One region of the Thermohahella caldifontis genome, then DNA from elsewhere that is predicted to be linked to it. Evidence: predicted binding sites of a transcription regulator. Region 1 holds the regulator's gene; the other holds the start of a gene.
What was found. Region 1 encodes PhoB, which activates phosphate uptake and scavenging genes when phosphate is short. Its sites were predicted from a motif close to TGTCATANNNNTGTCANA; they were not measured.
Positions count from the first base shown of each region.

Region 1 (5,026 bases):
CGACATCATCAGAGGCTGCACGAACAGGCGTACCTGACCGTCAATTTCCGCACAATCCCCCAGCGCATAGACATCAGGTGCCGACGTGCGCAGGAAGGCATCCACCACGATTCCCCGGTTCACCGACAGACGTGCCTGCCGGGCCAGCGTGAGATCAGGCCTGAGGCCCACGGCAGAGATCACCCTGTCCACCGCCAGCACCCTGCCGTTGCCAAGTTCAGCCTCCACCCCGTCATCCCGGGGTGTCAGACGCTCCACCACGTCACCCAGGTGAAAGTGTGCACCCGCCTCTTCGAGCGCCTCCTGAAGCGCCCGGCCCGCCTCCACCGGCACCAGCCCCGGCAACGGGGCTTCACAGGGCACCACGACATCCACGCCGAATCCACCGGCCAGCAGGTCATTCGCCAGCTCGCTGCCAATGAGCCCCGCACCCATGATCAGCACCCGTCCACCCGGTCGGAGACCCTGGCGAAACACCCGGTAATCCATCAGGCTGTTGATGTGAAAGACATGATCCGGCGCATCCGCCTCCACGGGCAGGCGAATAGGCGCCGCCCCCGAAGCCAGCACCAGGGTCCCCCAGTCCAGCGTCTCGCCGGTATCCAGCGTCAGCTGTCTGCGTCCGGTATCCAGTCCGGTCACGCGCGTCAGGGTACGCACGATGACGCCCAGCTGATCGGCCATGTCCGCCGCCGAGGCCATGACCAGTCCGTCCGCATCCGTCCCCTTGGCAAAGCCGGTGGAGAGCATGGGCTTGGAGTAACTGGCACCGTCGTCCCGGGTAATGAGCGTGACCGGCCGGGTCTTGTCCAGCTTGCGCAGTTCACGGGCCAGACCATATCCGGCCAGTCCGGTACCGATGATGACCAGGGGTGTCGTCATGATCAGGAAACCTCAATCATTTCAAAGTCTTCCTTGCCCACACCGCAGTCCGGACAGACCCAGTCATCCGGAATGTCTTCCCAGCGCGTCCCCGGCGCGATGCCTTCTTCCGGCAGCCCCAACGCCTCGTCATAAATGAACCCACAGACGACACATTGCCATTTGCGCATGCTTTCTTCCCCTTGTTGAGAAATTTGCTGCACCATACCGCCACAAACGCCGGGAGGCAATCCCGCGGGCCATGCTGGCCGCGAAACATGAAATCCGACACGGCCCATCGCCCCCGACCAACCCATCCGGGTGCGGAAAAAGCCTATGCCAAAGCGCGAGGAACACGCTATAATCCCGCCCTTACCCTGATTCACCGCCGTCCGACCAGGTAGAGATTCATGAATCCCACACGTGAAGAGATGCAAACCGTCTTTGAGGAAGCTGATTGCCTGCGCACCGAGGCTGAAGTCGACGCCGCCATAGACAAGGTTGCCCGGGAAATTACGGCAACACTGGCCGATGCCAACCCACTGGTGTTCTGCGTCATGACCGGCGGTCTGATCTTCTCCGGTCGCCTGCTGCCCAAGCTGGTTTTCCCCCTGGAACTGCACTACATTCACGCCACCCGCTACCGGATGGAAACCACCGGCGGCATCCTCGACTGGCTCGTCGAACCCCAGGTACCGCTGCGCGACCGGACCATCCTGATTCTGGATGACATCCTGGACGAAGGCACGACCCTGGCCGCCATTGAGGAATACTGCCTCAGGAAAGGCGCCAAGCGCGTCTACACGAGCGTGCTGGTGGACAAGAAGCACGACCGCAAGGCACGCCCGGGCATGAAGTGCGACTTTACCGGCATGGAAGTGGAAGACCGTTTCCTGTTCGGCTACGGCATGGACTACAAGGGCTACTGGCGCAACGCCCCGGGGATCTACGCCGTCAAAGGTCTCTGATGTCCCATGACTGCCCCGGCCGCCGGAATTCCCCTGATCAGTCGCACACTGCTGAAATCGCTGCGCTGGACGGATGCGGGGCTTGTCCGCCAGTGTCTGCCCCCCGTGTGGCGCAACTGGCTGCTGGATGAGGGCTCCCTGACAGCCCGGCTGATGGCCCGTTTCGGCACCGACAGCTTCCGGGTCCGGGTGCTGGCCACCCGCACACAGCAACCGGTCCTGTCCGAACGCATGGCACTGGCCCTGCCGCCACGCTTCCTGTGCTGGACGCGCGAAGTGGTACTGGTGTGCGGCGGACAGCCGCGCGTCGTGGCACGCACCCTCATTCCCCAGCACGCCTTTACCGGAGCCGCCCGGCAGCTCCGCCTGCTGGGCGAACGTCCGCTGGGTGCCGCCCTGTTCCGGACACCCGGCATTGTCCGGCACCCCATGGAGGTGGCGGTCCTGCCGGCGCTGTCCGGCCATGCTCACGGCTGGGCCCGGCGCTCCGTGTTTGTCTTCCACGGCTGCCCGGTACTCGTCTGCGAATTTTTCCTCCCTGCCTGCCTGACACCCCCCGCCCTTTCGTGAAACCGCCTGTGCTGGTACACTCCGGCACAATCGTCCGGACAGGCAGGTGCACATGATCGAAACATGGCTGAATCGTTTCCCCCTGCAACGTGATCACTGGCCCCATTACGTCCAGCTCATGCGGCTGGACAAGCCCATCGGCATCTACCTGCTCCTCTGGCCCACCCTCTGGGGGCTGTTTGCCGCTGCCCGGGGGCTGCCCGATCCCGGCAATCTGATCATCTTTACCTTGGGCGTCGTGCTCATGCGTTCCGCCGGATGCGTCATCAATGACTACGCGGACCGCCACATCGACGGACACGTCAAGCGCACACGCGACCGTCCCCTGGCGGCCGGCAAGGTCACCGAAGCCGAAGCCCTGACCCTGTTCGTCCTGCTGGTCTTGGGCGCCTTCATTCTGGTGCTGTTCACCAATACGCTGACCATCCTGCTGTCGTTTGGCGGTCTGGCGCTGGCGGCCACCTATCCTTACATGAAGCGCCACACCTATCTGCCACAGGTGGTGCTGGGGGCGGCCTTCTCGTGGAGCATTCCCATGGCCTGGGCCGCCCAGACCGGCGACATCTCGCCCGTCGCCTGGCTCCTGTACACCGCCAACCTGCTCTGGACCGTCGCATACGACACGGAATATGCCATGGTGGACCGGGATGACGACCTGCGCATCGGGGTCAAGTCCACAGCGATACTCTTCGGCGAAGCCGACCGGGCCATGATTGCCATCCTCCAGGGGCTGTCCCTGTGTGCGCTCTGGCTGGCCGGTCAGCGGCTGGAACTGGGGCTGCCCTGGGTACTGGGCCTGCTCGGTGCCACCCTGCTGTTCATCTATCAGCACCACCTGATCCGCTATCGGGAACGGGACAACTGTTTCCGGGCCTTTCTGAACAATCACTGGGTGGGACTGGTCATTTTCATCGGTCTGGTTGCGGATCTGACCCGCTAATCGCCGCCGCTGTCACGGTTTTGTCATATTCTGACTGTGTAATACCATGGCAACACCGGACAGAAAGGACACCTTCATGGGACGCAAACGCATCCTCATCGTTGATGACGAGCCCGCCATCCGGGAGATGATTGCCGTGGCACTGGAAATGGCGGACTACGACTACATGGAAGCCGGCGACGCCCGCGACGCCCACGCCAAGATCGTCGACCACAAGCCGGATCTGATTCTCCTTGACTGGATGCTGCCCGGCACATCCGGCATCGAACTCGCCCGGCGGCTCAAGCGCGACGAAAGCACGGCCGAAATTCCCGTCATCATGCTGACCGCCAAGGCTGACGAGGACAACAAGATCCTCGGGCTGGAAACAGGGGCGGATGACTACATCACCAAACCCTTCTCGCCGCGTGAGCTCGTGGCCCGGCTCAAGGCCGTGCTGCGTCGCGCCACCCCTCACGGCGTGGAAAGCCCCATTGAAGTGGAAGGGCTCCGGCTGGATCCGGTCAGCCACCGTGTCACCGCCCACGGCGAGCCGATCACCATGGGGCCCACCGAGTACAAGCTGCTGCAGTTCTTCATGACCCATCCGGAGCGTGTCTACAGCCGCAGTCAGTTGCTGGATCAGGTCTGGGGCGGTAATGTGTACGTTGAAGAGCGCACCGTGGATGTGCACATCCGCCGCCTGCGCAAGGCCCTCAGCCCCCACCACGACCATTTTGTCCAGACGGTCCGGGGCACGGGCTACCGGTTCTCCACCCAGACGGAGTGACGGCATGACGCCACGCCCGGCCGGCGAATACATCCGCAACCTGCTCCTGGCACTGGCCGCCACCGCGCTGGCAGGTGCCTTGGCCGGCTCCGTGCTCTGGGGGCTCACCCTCGGCCTCGCCGCCTACCTGCTCTGGACGTTGCGGCAGGTCTTCCGGCTGTACCAATGGCTGAACCAGGATCAACCGGGCGAGCCGCCGGAAAGCCGCGGCCTGTGGGGCGACATCTTCGACCGGATCTACCGGATCCAGCGCCGCCAGGAGGCCGCCAACGCCAGGCTGCAGTCATTCATCCGGCGCATTCAGGACTCGGTCAATGCACTGGATGACGCCGTCCTCCTGACCAACAAGCGCGGCGATCTCGAATGGTGGAACCGGACCGCAGAAACCCTGCTTGGCCTGCGCGTACCGGACGACCGGGGGCAGTTCATCTGCAACCTGATCCGTGACCCGCAGTTCCGGCGCTACTTTGACGCCCGCAACTACGATGAACCGCTGACACTGCGCATCGAGCGGGGCCCGCGTCGGCACATCCGCTTCCAGATCACCCTTTTTGGTGAAGGGGACAGACTGATTCTTGCCTCCGACGTGACGCGACTCCACCATCTGGAGAAAATGCGCCGCGACTTTGTCAGCAACGTATCCCACGAGCTGCGGACGCCGCTCACGGTCATCGAAGGCTACCTGGAAACCCTGCAGGACTATGGCGAGGACATTCCGCCCCGCTTCCGGCGCATGATCGACCAGATGGCCGGTCAGGCCAGGCGCATGGATGCGCTGGTCACGGATCTGCTCATGCTCTCCCGCATCGAAAGTCAGGGGGAGACCCTGCGCAGCGAACCGGTCAATGTTCCGGGCCTGCTGTATGCCATCTGTCAGGAAACCCGTCCCCTGGCACAGAACAAGCACCAGCACATGAC
Region 1 is NZ_CP154858.1:1,834,037-1,839,062, forward strand. Features, by position in the region: gene AAIA72_RS08910 (FAD-dependent oxidoreductase) at 1-882, opposite strand, end outside; gene rd (rubredoxin) at 885-1,052, opposite strand; gene AAIA72_RS08920 (hypoxanthine-guanine phosphoribosyltransferase) at 1,272-1,829, shown strand; gene AAIA72_RS08925 (chorismate lyase) at 1,836-2,399, shown strand; gene ubiA (4-hydroxybenzoate octaprenyltransferase) at 2,452-3,339, shown strand; gene phoB (phosphate regulon transcriptional regulator PhoB) at 3,416-4,108, shown strand; gene phoR (phosphate regulon sensor histidine kinase PhoR) at 4,113-5,026, shown strand, end outside.

Region 2 (5,026 bases), 1.7 Mb from region 1:
GGCCAGCTTGCGTGCCGTGGCCAGACCAATGCCCGACGTGGCCCCGGTCACCACGCAGACCTTGCCTTCTACGGCACCACGCAGGGTACGATCCTTGAACAGATCCGGGTCGAGGTGACGCTCCCAGTAATCCCAGATGAAACCCGCATAGTCAGGCAGGCGCGGGCATTCGATGCCCGTCCCCTTGAGCAGGCGTTCGGTTTCACGTGCATCAAAGCGCGTGGGGTAGTTGATGAACGACAACACTGACTCGGGAATGCCCAGATCCGTCAGCACGGCATGCTTGAGACGCTGCACCGGCGGCATGCGGGTGAGGGTCTGGCGAATCATGGGTGGAATGAAACCGAACATGCGCGAATCAAGACGCATGGCCATCTTGGGTGCATGGCCGGCCTCGCAGAAGATGTTCAGGACTTCGCCCACCTTGTAGGGATCCGGGTCTGTCAGGTGGAATGCCTTGCCATCCTCGCCTTCCACGTGGGCGATATGGTCCATGGCATCCACCACGTAATCCACGGGCACGATGTTCAGGCGGCCGCCTTCGATACCGATGGTGGGCATCCACTGGGGCAGTGCATTGCGGATCTTCTGGATCAGCTTGAAGAAGTAGTACGGCCCGTCAATCTTGTCCATTTCACCGGTCTTGGAGTGACCGATGACCATGCCGGGACGATAGACGCGCCAGGGAATGCTGCACTCCTCGCGCACGACTTTCTCGGATTCGTGCTTGGTGCGCAGGTAGGGATGGTCCAGCTTTTCCGCTTCCTCGAACATGTCCTCGCGGAAAATGCCCCGGTAGAGGCCGGCGGCCGCGATGGAGCTGACGTGCTGAAAATGCTTGGCCTGGATGTCTTCCGCCAGCCTGACCGCCTGACGCGTACCTTCCACATTGGCCTTTTCCTGAGTTTCGGCATCGGCGGACAGGTCGTAAACGGCAGCAAGATGGAAGAAGTGATCCACATTACCGCGCAGGGCTTCACGATCCGCTTCGGAAACCCCCATGAGGGGTTGTTCCAGATCCCCGATCACGGCCTTGACCTGATCGTCGCTGGCATTCCAGCGTTCCTTTTTCAGCTGCTCGAGCTTGGGGAGGCTGGCTTCGCGGACCAGCACATGGACAGTACCCCCCGGGCAAGCAGCTTGGGGACAAGAAAGCGACCGATAAAGCCTGTTCCACCGGTGACAAAATAATTCATGTTGGCTCCGTTCCTGGTGTTGATGATATTCACTTATTTCTAGGTCAAAGTCAGCGCTATGGCAAACCTACCTTTGACTATTGTTGTGATCGTCCATTATTTGAACGATACAAAAGTTTACACAGAACACGTACAAAACGCATGAACTTTATTAGAGCAAAGGCTCGGAGCCGGACAGAGCGACTAACGCCATTTATTATCTTTTATGTCGCCGCGCCGGTTCCGGCGCGGCTCCGCATCGAGATGTGCAGGAGAAGTCAGGCGTGCATGTGCTGCCCGCCATTGACGGAAAGGTTTGCGCCGGTCATGAAGCCAGCCAGCGGCGAGGCCACAAAGGACACCGCATGCGCAATTTCCTCCGGCTTGCCAAGGCGTCCCATGGGGATTTGAGCAATGATGGCTTCCCGCACCTTTTCGGGTACGGCCATGACCATCTGCGTCGCAATATACCCCGGTGAAATGGTGTTGACGGTAATGCCCTTGCGTGCCGTTTCCTGGGCCAGTGCCATGGTAAAGCCATGCACCCCGGCCTTGGCCGCAGAATAGTTGACTTGCCCGAACTGCCCCTTCTCGCCATTGATGGAAGAAATGTTGATGATTCGCCCGAATCCCTTGTCCAGCATGACCGGCAGGAATTGCTGAGTCACATTGAACAGGCTGTCCAGATTGGTGCGAATGACTGCGTGCCATTGCTGTGGCGTCATTTTCTTCATGACTGCGTCACGGGTGATACCGGCGTTGTTGACCAGAACCGTGACCGGTCCGAAGGTTTCCAGAATGAGGCGACCGGCGCGAACGCAGTCGTCCCAACTTGCCACATCCATCTGGACGATATCGATGTTGTGCCCCAGCTCCTGCTGCTCGGCCTGCCACTGACGGGCGATGGCTTCCCGTTCAGGCGAGCTGTAAGTGGCAATGACGTGATAACCATCCTCATCCAGACGCTGACAGATTGACGTTCCGATACCACCGGTGCCACCGGTAACCAGTGCAATGTTGCGAGATGTTTCCATGTGGGCTTTCTCCCTGAAGCCTTGATATTGAGACGCATACAGTGTCGATGCGCGGCATGACTGAATCGTGACATGCTTTCGACATCAACCCCTCCACGATTCGGGTCAAAGCGTACCAATTTGAACACTTTTCAGACAGTACACCTTGGCATAATGGCGTGGAGCAGGGTCTGTGTTACAATCGGCGGCTCGGACGCCGGGAGCTCAGGGAGCACATGAATAACGACGAACGTTACATCGAGATTGTCAGGGCGTGCCTCAGGGCCCTGAATGCCACCGTACGGGGTGAATCGGACCGGACTGCAGCCATCGAGTCGGCCTACCGTGCCATTGATGATGCCTTCTCGGCCCAGTTCAAGGATTACCAACAGTTAATCGCGGAACTGACCCAAACCCTGAATACTATTGCGCACACCACGGATGCAGCCCAGGCACGTGCACTGGCTCAGGAAGCACTGCAGAAACTCGGCGGCGGACAGGCCGCACACTAGCCTTTGGCGCGCCTGCATGCGGCAGCGCACACTGCGTCCGGAGCGACTACACTTCAATCAGGAGCCTGACATGAACCGGATGCGCTGGGTGATCAGCCTTGTTCTGATCATGATGACTGCGTCATGCACCATGCTCAACAACAGGAGCCCTATGTCCACTGATGGTCAGATCATTACAAGCCCCAACGATGAGCGTGCCTACCGTCCGCTGACGCTGGACAACGGCCTTCAGGTACTGCTGGTTTCCGACCCGCAGGCTGAAAAGGCCTCTGCAGCCATGGATGTGGCGGTGGGCAGTCAGGATGATCCGCCGGGGCGCGAGGGGCTGGCACATTTTCTTGAGCACATGCTGTTTCTGGGAACGCAAAAGTATCCGGAGGCCGGCGAATATCAGGCGTTCATCAACCAGCACGGTGGCAGCCACAATGCCTTCACTGCGGCGAACCACACCAACTATTTCTTTGATGTGGATGCCGATTATCTGGAACCGGCGCTGGATCGTTTTGCTCAACAGTTCGTGGCGCCCTTGTTCAATCCGGAATATGTGGAACGGGAAAAGAACGCGGTCCATTCGGAGTACACCAGCAAGCTGAAAGATGACGGACGCCGCCTGTACGCGGTACTGAAGCAGGCCCTGAATCCGGCACATCCGGTGGCACGTTTTGCAGTCGGCAATCTGGACACCCTGGCGGACAGGCCGGGACACCCAGTCCGCGACGACCTGCTGGCATTCTACCGGACCCATTACAGCCCCGAGAACATGCGCCTCGTGGTCTATGGCAACCAGTCTCTCGACACACTGGAGCAGTGGGTACGCGAGAAATTTACACCGGTTCCGGTGCAGCCGCTGGCACAGCGCAATCCGCTGCCCCCGTTGCTGCGCGCCGAAGACACCGGCAGGCTGGTACAGCTGAAGCCGGTGCAGGACCGCCGGTCCCTGACGCTGCTGTTCCCGGTTCCGTCCTCACGCCCCTACTATCGCAACAAGCCCCTGTACTATCTGACCAATCTCATCGGCCATGAAGGCGAAGGCAGCCTGCTTTCCTGGCTCAAGCGGCAGGGGCTGGCAGAGGGGTTGTCCGCCGGCACCTTCATGGATGATGGTCATCAGAGTCTGCTGAGCATTTCCATCAAGCTCACCCGGGAGGGCCGGGCCCGCTATCAGGAGGTGATCCAGGCCACGGAACACCTGCTGGACATGATCCGGCAACAGGGTATCGAGCGCTGGCGTTTTGAAGAACAGCGCAAGATGCTGGATATCGCCTTCCGCTTCCAGGAGCGATCCCAGCCCATCCACTTTGCCAGCAGCGTGGCGGGCCGCATGAATCTGTTTCCCCTGCCCCATGTTCTGGCCGCCCCCTACATGATGGATCAGTACGACGAGCAGTTGCTGCATGCGTACACGCAGGCCCTGCGCCCGGACAACATGCTGGCGGTACTGGTGGCACCGGATGCGGAAACGGACAGGACGGAGCCTTGGTATCAGGTGCCGCACAGTATCCGTGCCCTGCCCGAAATGACGGATTCAGCGCAGTATGCTGATCTTCACCTGCCGGCACCCAACGCCTTCATTCCCGATTCGGTGGACTGGGCACCCGGAGAAGATCAGCCTCATCCCGTCAAACTGGTCAGTGAGCCGGGACTGGAAGCCTGGTGGGCGCATGATCTGAGCTTCAAAACCCCCAAGGCCAGCTTTTATGTGAGCATTCGTTCGCCGGTGGTGAACGACTCTCCGGCACACTTTGTGGCGGCACAACTGCTGGTGGATCTGGTTCGCGACCAGCTCAACGAGTACGTGTACCCCGCCTATCTTGCCGGTCTGGAGTTCCGTCTCTACCGGCACATGCGCGGCATGACACTGCGTATCGACGGTTACAGCGAAAAACAACCGGTATTGCTCGACAAGGTGACGGCAACATTGCGGCACCCGGTCATCCGCCCGGAGCGGCTGGCACAGTTCAAGGAGGACCTGGCCCGTCAACTGCGCAATCAGGAGCTGAACAAACCCTTCGAGCAGCTCGTGGCCCACAGCCGCAACTGGATGATGAAGCCGTACTGGAACAACCGGGAGCAGCTTGCTGCGCTGGAAACCATCACACCGGCGTACATGGCCGACTACGCTCAGGCGGTTTTCGCAAAAGTGGATCTCGTCACCCTGGGTCTCGGCAACATGGATGAAGCCACCGCCCGCGCACTGAACGATGTGGTGCGTACCCGGTTCGTGAAGACGGCCGAAGCGACCGCAGAGGTTCCCCGCTCCCGGGTCGTCAGGCTTCCGGCTGCCGTGTTTGCCACCCAGAAGGTGGTGACACATCCCGACACCGGC
Region 2 is NZ_CP154858.1:155,162-160,187, reverse strand. Features, by position in the region: gene AAIA72_RS00765 (SDR family oxidoreductase) at 1-1,113, opposite strand, end outside; gene AAIA72_RS00760 (NAD-dependent epimerase/dehydratase family protein) at 1,071-1,196, opposite strand; gene phbB (acetoacetyl-CoA reductase) at 1,454-2,209, opposite strand; gene AAIA72_RS00750 (hypothetical protein) at 2,425-2,700, shown strand; gene AAIA72_RS00745 (insulinase family protein) at 2,852-5,026, shown strand, end outside.
Region 2: a site for PhoB is predicted at 2,265-2,282, ahead of phbB (acetoacetyl-CoA reductase). Genes of this name have one in related genera too.